One region of the Kyrpidia sp. genome, then DNA from elsewhere that is predicted to be linked to it. Evidence: riboswitches for the same ligand, from Rfam matches in the RefSeq annotation. Region 1 holds a riboswitch; the other holds the start of a gene.
What was found. Region 1 has a riboswitch for cyclic di-AMP ahead of K6T64_RS08925 (hypothetical protein). Riboswitches for the same ligand answer to the same signal wherever they lie in the genome.

Region 2: linked by a shared signal. The riboswitch ahead of K6T64_RS01890 (DUF3055 domain-containing protein) and the one ahead of K6T64_RS08925 (hypothetical protein) in region 1 are both predicted to bind cyclic di-AMP.

What each region holds. Positions count from the first base shown of each region.
Region 1 covers NZ_JAILZZ010000020.1:15,074-19,233, reverse strand. Annotated here, with positions in the region: gene K6T64_RS08940 (carboxypeptidase M32) at 1-482, shown strand, start outside; gene pssA (CDP-diacylglycerol--serine O-phosphatidyltransferase) at 623-1,192, shown strand; gene K6T64_RS08930 (SDR family oxidoreductase) at 1,222-1,986, shown strand; cyclic di-AMP (ydaO/yuaA leader) riboswitch at 2,421-2,554, shown strand; gene K6T64_RS08925 (hypothetical protein) at 2,555-2,857, shown strand; gene K6T64_RS08920 (galactose-1-phosphate uridylyltransferase) at 2,979-3,839, shown strand; gene K6T64_RS08915 (metal-sensitive transcriptional regulator) at 3,888-4,160, shown strand.
Region 2 covers NZ_JAILZZ010000002.1:81,902-86,061, reverse strand. Annotated here, with positions in the region: gene K6T64_RS01895 (sigma-54-dependent Fis family transcriptional regulator) at 1-1,528, opposite strand, end outside; gene K6T64_RS01890 (DUF3055 domain-containing protein) at 1,791-2,084, opposite strand; cyclic di-AMP (ydaO/yuaA leader) riboswitch at 2,288-2,454, opposite strand; gene K6T64_RS01885 (hypothetical protein) at 2,531-2,710, shown strand; gene bcp (thioredoxin-dependent thiol peroxidase) at 2,744-3,214, opposite strand; gene K6T64_RS01875 (ATP-binding protein) at 3,438-4,160, shown strand, end outside.

The DNA.
Region 1 (4,160 bases):
GTCCCTCTCCCATTCGTACCGAGGCGGATGAGGTCACCTACAACCTTCATATTCTCTTACGCTATGAATTGGAACGGGCTCTGATCTCCGGGGATTTGAAGGTGGCCGATCTGCCGGAGGCCTGGAGGGAAAAGACCCGGGCGCTTTTGGGGTTCGAACCGAACCGGGACGCCGACGGTGTTTTGCAGGACGTGCACTGGGCGTCAGGGAGCTTTGGTTATTTTCCGACTTACACATTGCGAAACGTGTATGCGGCGCAATTCTGGGAGGCCATGGATCGGGACCTGGGCGGCTTCGACCGGCGGCTGGCCGAAGGGGATGTGGCGGCCGTGCGGGAGTGGTTGAGGGAAAAAGTTCACCGGCCCGGGAGGGAGCTGCAACCTCACGAGGTGTTAAAGAGGGCGACGGGCACCGACCGGCCGGCCGCCGAGCCCCTCCTCCGGTACTGGCGTGAGAAATTTGGCCCTCTGTACGGGCTATGACAGGGGAGCTTTGGGGATCATGCAGGTCAAAACGCTCATGGACGCCCTTCCCCGGGATACAGTACAATGAGGGCGCGGAGGGGTCGGAGCAGGTTGGAATCCGCCCCCTGCGCCGTGAGTATGCCTGGGGGGGCCTGAGGGTGCGACGAAATCCCGTACGAACGGAGCTGCGGATCCGGCGGGTACCGCCGAATCCGACCCGACGTTGGCTGAAATATGCCGCGAACACGATCACGGCCGCCAATCTGTCCCTCGGGCTGTTGTCGGTACTGTTGTCGTCCATGCATTTGTTTCACTGGGCTGCCGTGGCGTTGATGGTGGCGGTGCTGTTTGACCGCCTGGACGGCTCCACGGCCCGGCGGTTGGGGATTGCAAGCGATTTTGGCCGGGAGCTGGATAGTCTGAGCGACCTGGTGTCTTTCGGGGTGGCCCCGGCGCTCTTGGTGTATACCCAGGTGTACATGGAACATCTGCCGCTAGTGGGTGGGGCGTTGTCCATGGTTTATGTGCTCTGCGGCGCACTGCGGTTGGCTCGGTACAATGTGCAACGGTTCAGCGGGGGCTTTCTCGGGGTGCCCATTACGTTTGCCGGCGGTGTGCTCGGGTTGCTCAGTTTCGTCTCGAGGGATGTACACCTTCTCGGGTTTGCGGCGGCTGAGATTCTCTTGTCTGCGCTCATGGTGAGCAAGATTCCAATTAAGAAATTCTAAGGGATGAGACGCGATCGGAGGGAGCGGGCTTGAAAGTCTTGGTGACCGGGGGGATCGCCGGTCTGGGTCGAGCCGTGGCTGAGCGATTGGCCCGGCGCGGCCATGACGTGGTGGTGACCTACCGGCGGGATCGCGCCGAGGTGGGAGAGCAGTCCGACGGAGGTCTCAAAAAGACGCGGAGTCTTGGTGGTGTGCGGGCGGTTCAATGTGACGCAGGGTCCAGGCAACAAGTGGATCGGTGGTTGAGCCGGGAACACGATTTTGACTGCTGGATTCACGCGGTTGGACCGTTTCGGGTCAAACGGACGCCTCTGGCGGACACCGCAGCCGGGGAGTGGGAGGAGCTCGTCGCCGGCAACTTACATAGCGCGTACTGGCACGCCCGTTGGCTGATTCCCCACATGCGGGGAAATCATTTTGGGCGGGTCATTACCTTTGGGTATCCCCAGATCGAGGGCGGGATGCCTTGGGAAGGGCGGGGGGCGTACGCTGGCGCCAAGGCGGGGTTGCTTTCGTTTACCCGGACTTTGGCCGCGGAAGAAGCCCCCTACGGGATCACGGTCAACATGGTGTGTCCCGGAGATATCCGAGATCCATTTAAAGAAGGGGCGATCGTCGACGCCAGAAACCAGGCGGGTTTGTCCACGGTAGGTTCTACACCCGCCGGTCGACCCGCCACTGGAGAAGACGTGGCCCGGGTGGTTGAGTTTTTGTGTCATCCAGATTCGGACATGGTTACCGGGAGTGTGATTTACGTGACCGGAGGGGTGCAGTATTTTCCCTTCACGTATTGATGGGGCCAAATGGTGTCGATGGTGGATATTTTTGGAGGAGCGCCGGGATTCACTTTTGCGAACGTGATTTTCGTGACGGTGGGGTGGGATGATCAGCGGGTCCAAACAACGTATGATAAACCGATGGCCCAAAGGGGACGGGAGAAGTGCGGCCGCGGTGCCGGATGGCGGTCCGCACCCCCTGTAAACTGAGCCCAAGTACGAGTCCTGCGAGCAACCAAAGCCACGGTTTGCGGTGGGTCATTCCTCTCCCTCCGGTTGGATATCGTGAGTGCAAGGATGGCGGTTGACTGAGCATATATTGTGCAGAGCTGCAGAATTTATTTGAAGGGCGCCGATGAGCGCGTCACGCCGTGGTGTCGGCGGAATTTTCAACAGAAACCGGCGTTGCTGTTTGTGCGGGATTGGCATACAATAATGATGTGCCCCGGGGGGGTCATGATGCGCTGAGTTCCGGACAACGGAAGCGGGGGACCCAGGACTTTGGGGTGAATCCGGCCAAGGCCGGTAGGGTGGCTCTCGACCCGAACCCGTCAGCTAACCCCGTAAGCGAAAGGAGAGTGGGTGGGTGTTGCAGGAAAGGGTCAAGGACCCGAGGTGTGTTCGGGTGTCGATCCGGCTGGGGGACGGACATGTTCCGTGGATCCGGCTCAATGAGAGGCGATTCGAATTGCCTTTTGGGTCGATCCGCTTAGTGGCGCGTTTAGTCGGTGTGAATTTGAGAAACAACCCCGACCTGCGGGAAGTGGAGGTCGGGAATCCCCACGGCTTGCGGGGGAAAGCCGACATCGGCTCCGTCATTGAGGCGCTTCGCGAAGTGATCCTGGCCAGCGGTCGATCCATGGAGTTTTCCGCCATGTTGGGCGTCTAGGGCGAGAACGGCGCCGATTCGGATACAAGCGAGACAGAATCGGGGAGGCACGTAAAAGGGACCGCTTGCTGGCGGTCCTTTTTATAAGGGATCACCTCGGCGAAAGAGGGAGAGGGTCGACATGAACCACGTCCGGTTCCATGCCATCACGGGGGATCCAATTCTATACATCGATCACCGACGGAAACCCAATGGCTACATCGATGGGCATTGTCCTTTCTGTCATCCCTCTGAATCGATTAAACAGGTTTATCCTGTGGGGGATGACGCCATCAGTGTGTGGGATAATCTATACCCGGTAGTGCCGGAAGGGATGGCCCAGGAATTGGTGGTGGAGAGCCGGGTGCACGACCGGATGCTCGGCCAACATTCTGCAGAGGCCATTGCCGTGCTGCTGTGGGTCATCCGTGAGCGGATGAAACATTTATACGACCACCCCGGGGTCGTATACGTATCCATGTTTCGCAACTGGGGAAGACAATCGGGGGGTACACAACCGCATCCCCACAGTCAATTATACGCTCTGCCCTTTGTCCCTCCGGCCATCGAGCGGGAGCGGGAGGGGTTTCAAAGGCTGCATCGGGCGGGTTGTTGTCCGATCTGTCGCGAGATCGACGGGATGGTTCCCGAACGCCTGGTGGCCGAGAATGAATGGGCGATGGCCTTTGCCCCTTACGCCTCGATGCACCCTTTTGAAATGTGGGTGACTCCCCGGCGCCACGTGGGGGCTTTCGAATCGATACCTGACGATGTCCTTACGGGTATGGCGGCGGTATTGCACCAGGCGGTGGGGGCACTGGAGAAGGCTATTGATGGACGGGCATACAACATTATTTTGTGTCACGACCGGGACGAGGATTATCACCTTCGCTTCTTGGTGTTTGCGCGGATTTTCACTTCCTCGGGATTTGTCATTGGAACCGGGGCGGGGATCAACGGGCTGGATCCCGAACGGGCCGTCGCTTTGCTTCGAGGCGTTTGATTTACGATACTCGGGTATGGTAAGATAGCGCCGAAGGTGGTGAACCGGTTGCACGGGTACGCCGATGTCAAGGACGAGCTGATCCAGCGTCTCCGCCGAATTGAAGGACAGGTGCGCGGGGTTCAGAAAATGATTGAAGACGATCGGTACTGCGTAGATATTCTCACCCAGTTGGCGGCCATTCGAGCGGCTGCCAACAAAGTCGCACTGACGGTGCTTGAAGCGCACACCCGTGGGTGTGTAACCCGGGCCATTCAGTCGAACGGCGGGGAGGAAGCCATCACGGAACTGATGGAAGCCGTTGAGTTCTTTACGAAATAA
Region 2 (4,160 bases), on a different contig from region 1:
CATTGCCGCGGGTGTTCTGAAGGGCATCTGCCACTGCCTCTTTGCGACTGGGGATATTCCTTCCGGGCATGGCCCCGGTTTTATTTTCAGCGTCCAAAAATGAAGTCAACCCCTCGGGGCCGATGATCCGCGAATCATCAAAAACTGATGCACAAACCATAACATTTCGTAGTTCACGTATATTCCCTCGCCACGGGTAGTCCTGGAGCAGGCGCAATGCTGCGGGATTCAATTTTTTGCCCGTACCGGTCGTATCCAGCAAATATTGCGCTAAATCAGGGATGTCCTCCTTCCGCTCCCGCAGCGGCGGAACGTGAATCGGAAGGACATGAAGGCGGTGAAACAAATCTTCCCGAAACGCCCCCTGGCGAACGAGTAACCCAAGATCCCGGTGTGTAGCAGAAACCAGCCGGACATCCACCCGGATCTCCTCCCGGCCGCCAATCGGTCGAACCGCCTTTTCTTCAAGGACTCGAAGCAGGGCGAGCTGCATTTGTGGAGGCATCTCCCCAACCTCGTCTAGGAACAAAGTTCCTCCTTCAGCAAGCCGAAAAGCCCCGGGATATCCCCCTTTTTTGGCACCGGTGAAAGCCCCCTCCTCGTGGCCAAACAATTCACTTTCCAGGAGATGTTCAGGCATCGCCCCGCAGTTGAGGGCCACAAAAGGGCCACCTCTTCGGCCGCTTCTCCGGTGGATCCACCGCGCAAGAAGTTCTTTTCCCGTCCCCGTCTCTCCCAAGAGGCACACCGGATAATCCACCCGGGCCGCCCGTTCCGCCAAGTCGATACACCTACGGAAGGATGCGCTTTTGCCGATCATCCCCTCAAAATCAACTCCTCCTTCCTGGGTCTCCACCGCTTCGTCCCCCTGTTGGGGCATCCGAGCAATGACGTCCTCCACGTGGGCTCCCATGGTCGCCACGACGCCGAGGAGATAGGGGTGGGCCGATTCCAGCGGGCCAGATAAATTCAACACACCAAAAACGTTCCCCTTCGGGTCGCGGAGAGGCACGGCGGCGCAACACCAGGGGTGTGTCGCCACCACGTAATGCTCGTACCCCGCCACGTAGACAGCGTTTCCGACCTCCAGCGCCGTTCCGATCGCATTGGTGCCCACCGCCGCCTCCGACCAGTCAGCCCCCGGAACAAACTGGATCTCCCGTGCCCTTCGAAGGGTGTCCGGATGCCCGATCTCGCTCAGGATTCGTCCATCCGCATCACAGAATAAAGCGACCATCCGCTGCTCCATCAATAAACCATGAATTTTATGTACCAAGGATTCAACTTCTCGAATCACGTCAGCATATTTGTGACGCTGCAACTCTAAATCCTCTGGCTCCAGCACAATGTCTCCGCGGTCCCGGTATGGATCCACCCCGTAGCGCCGACTCCGCACCCACGATTCGGACACGTCCCTGGATATGCGGTGGGCATCCAGCGTCCCCTCCCGCACAAACCTTTTCCAGGTCCGATACAAAAAGGGCATCTCCATCCTCCCCGTCCCCCCGTTCCGTTCCACCGGACTCATCCCCGGCACAATTGCTCGGCCTCCAAGAACAAAAAATCCTCCGGATGCTTTTTGGCGGCCCCGGCACCGGACGACCACGTCCGCCGTCCGACGGGCCAACCCGGCATCCCGGAGGCCATTGATGAGGCGATACTGAAACCGAACCAACGAGATCGACGTTGAGCCATCGGAAGTTGACATCGTGGGCAAATGGTGGTCAACACACAGGATAAGCATAAGGAGAGAAATCGCGCCCGTAGAAAAGGGCACGCACAAGCCTGCATCAGAATTGCTCGCCTCGTGGCGGATAGGACAAAACGCTCGTGAGGTAATGGCCCAATTCGGTGGCCGTTTCGCCGTCGTCAATTCCAAAATGCTGGGCCACCCGCTGCGGATCTTCGGCGTCGTGGGCATCCATGATGCTCGCCCGCCCGGTTTGTAGGCACATCACAATGCTCTTGCCCATAAAATGTTGGGAATACGTCACTGCCAGATCGAATCGCGTGCCGGCCACATCCAACGTGGCAAAATGAGTTCGGGTATCTTCCGTTTCTGAAAACAAAACGTGCTCACCCATTCCTCGATCCCCCCTTGTCAATGTCTGATGCGCGGAAGGTACCCGACGTTTTGCACGCCTTTGACTTTGCCATAGCGTGTGGCAATCCGGCGCGCCTCATACACGGTACTGCTTCGCGAACGGAGACGCCACGGGGTGGTGGGGAGCCGCAGGGACACAAAAACCCCGCCTATGAGAAGTCCTTGGCCAGGCGGGGCTTTCGCCACCGCTCCCTCCAACGCTTGCGAAGTTAGCTGACGGGTTCGGGTGGAGAGCTCACCCTACCGAGCGGATGAAACATTCTCAAATCTTCTGAGAACAGCTCGCCCGGATTCACCCCACACATGGGTCCTCCGCTTCCACTGGACATGGAACTCAGCGTCTCCGTTTTAACCATCATACATGAAAAAGGGAATTTTGGCAATGAGCGATTCGTTCACAATACGTTCACACAAGGAGGAATCGTCATGCATCCGATACCCGCAGTCCTTCTCTCCCTGGCCGTCGCCCTCGGGGCAGGCTGGTTCCTCGGAGTGCCCTTATGGATTGCCCTCATGATCGGCGCAGGTTCCATTGCCGGGGCCGCCGTCCTTCGCTCCGTCTACCACGGAGTCGAACGCCGCTTCCGGAGCCTCAACCGGCGGTGATTGCCAGGAGCCGGCCAAGCCGGCTCCCCGCCCTCAGCCGTTGCTCAAATGGCGGACATCCTCCAATACCTGCTCCATGTGTCCCTCCACCTTCACCCGAGGATAGATCTTGCGGATCACCCCATCGCCGTCGATGAGGAAGGTGGTTCGTTCGATCCCCATGGATTTCTTCCCGTAGCGGGTTTTCTCCTTGTACACACCGTAAGCCGTAGAAACTGCTGCGTCCTCGTCGGACAACAGCGGGAAGGGAAGCTGATATTTCTCCGCAAACTTTTTGTGAGAACTCGGGGAATCGGTGCTCACCCCGAGGATGACGGCGCCAACTTCGGAAAAAACCTCATGAAGATCGCGAAATCCACAGGCCTCTTTCGTACACCCCGGCGTATTGTCCCGGGGATAAAAGTACAGTACCACCGGTTTTCCGCGAAAATCCGCCAGGCTCATCGTCTCGCCCGTCCCGGTGGGAAGTGTAAAATCCGGTGCCTTCTGACCTTCCTCCACCATCTGGATCCCCTCCATCTCCCCTCCCCGCACTCCTGAGCCCATCCGTTCTGAGCCCGGGCGGGGATGACATCTCACTCGCACCCGCAACTCGGTGTCCAGGCTTTTTCACTGCCAGAATACCATAATTCCCATTCAGATACACGCCGCTCCCTTGCCCCCCGGCCCCGAGTCTCCTACAATGGGGACGAACCCAATGATGCTGATTGATTAAGGAGAGTGCATCATGCCTTCAATTCTTGTCCCATGGATGTTTTTCCAGGGGTTGTCCGACGACCCAGCCGTCGCGGCAGCCGAAGACTGGATAGAAACCAAAAACCCCGAGGTTGCAGCGCCCTGGTTCCGCGCTCTCCTCCACTTTGCCGCGGAAGAAGATCCTATCCCCCTCCCCGCCACCGTCTCCCTATGGCAATCGTACCTCCTTCACCGGCTGTTCTTTTCGACCTTCCCGTCTCCGGATGAGGGGAAAGAATGGCGTCGGGCGCTTCAAGGTGGCCTCGCGGCAGATCTGAGGCGACTGCGCCCTTTGTACCATTTGGATCCCGCTCCGCTCCTCGAATCTTTAGGCCTTAGGCCAGAGGTCTTGTCTCCGGACTTTACTTCGGCTGCCTCGACCGCCCGGGGGGACACCCTGTTAAATCAGTGGCTCAGCGACCGGTTGACCGAGGTGGCCCGGTCTCTGGAGACGACGGAAGACTGGGCGGACCTCGCCGATCTGTTCACCCGGGCATTCCGAAGCATGGGCAGCGGCCCGGCCGCTCGGCACTGGGTATTTAAATGGGAAGGGCCGAGCCGGAGGCTGGTCCCCGTCATCGAGCCCGATCCCATCACCTTGGCAGATCTGGTCGGATATGAGCGGCAACGCAAACAGGTGCTGCAGAACACCGAACAATTCGTCCTGGGACTTCCGGCGAACAATGTGCTTCTTTACGGAGACCGGGGAACGGGA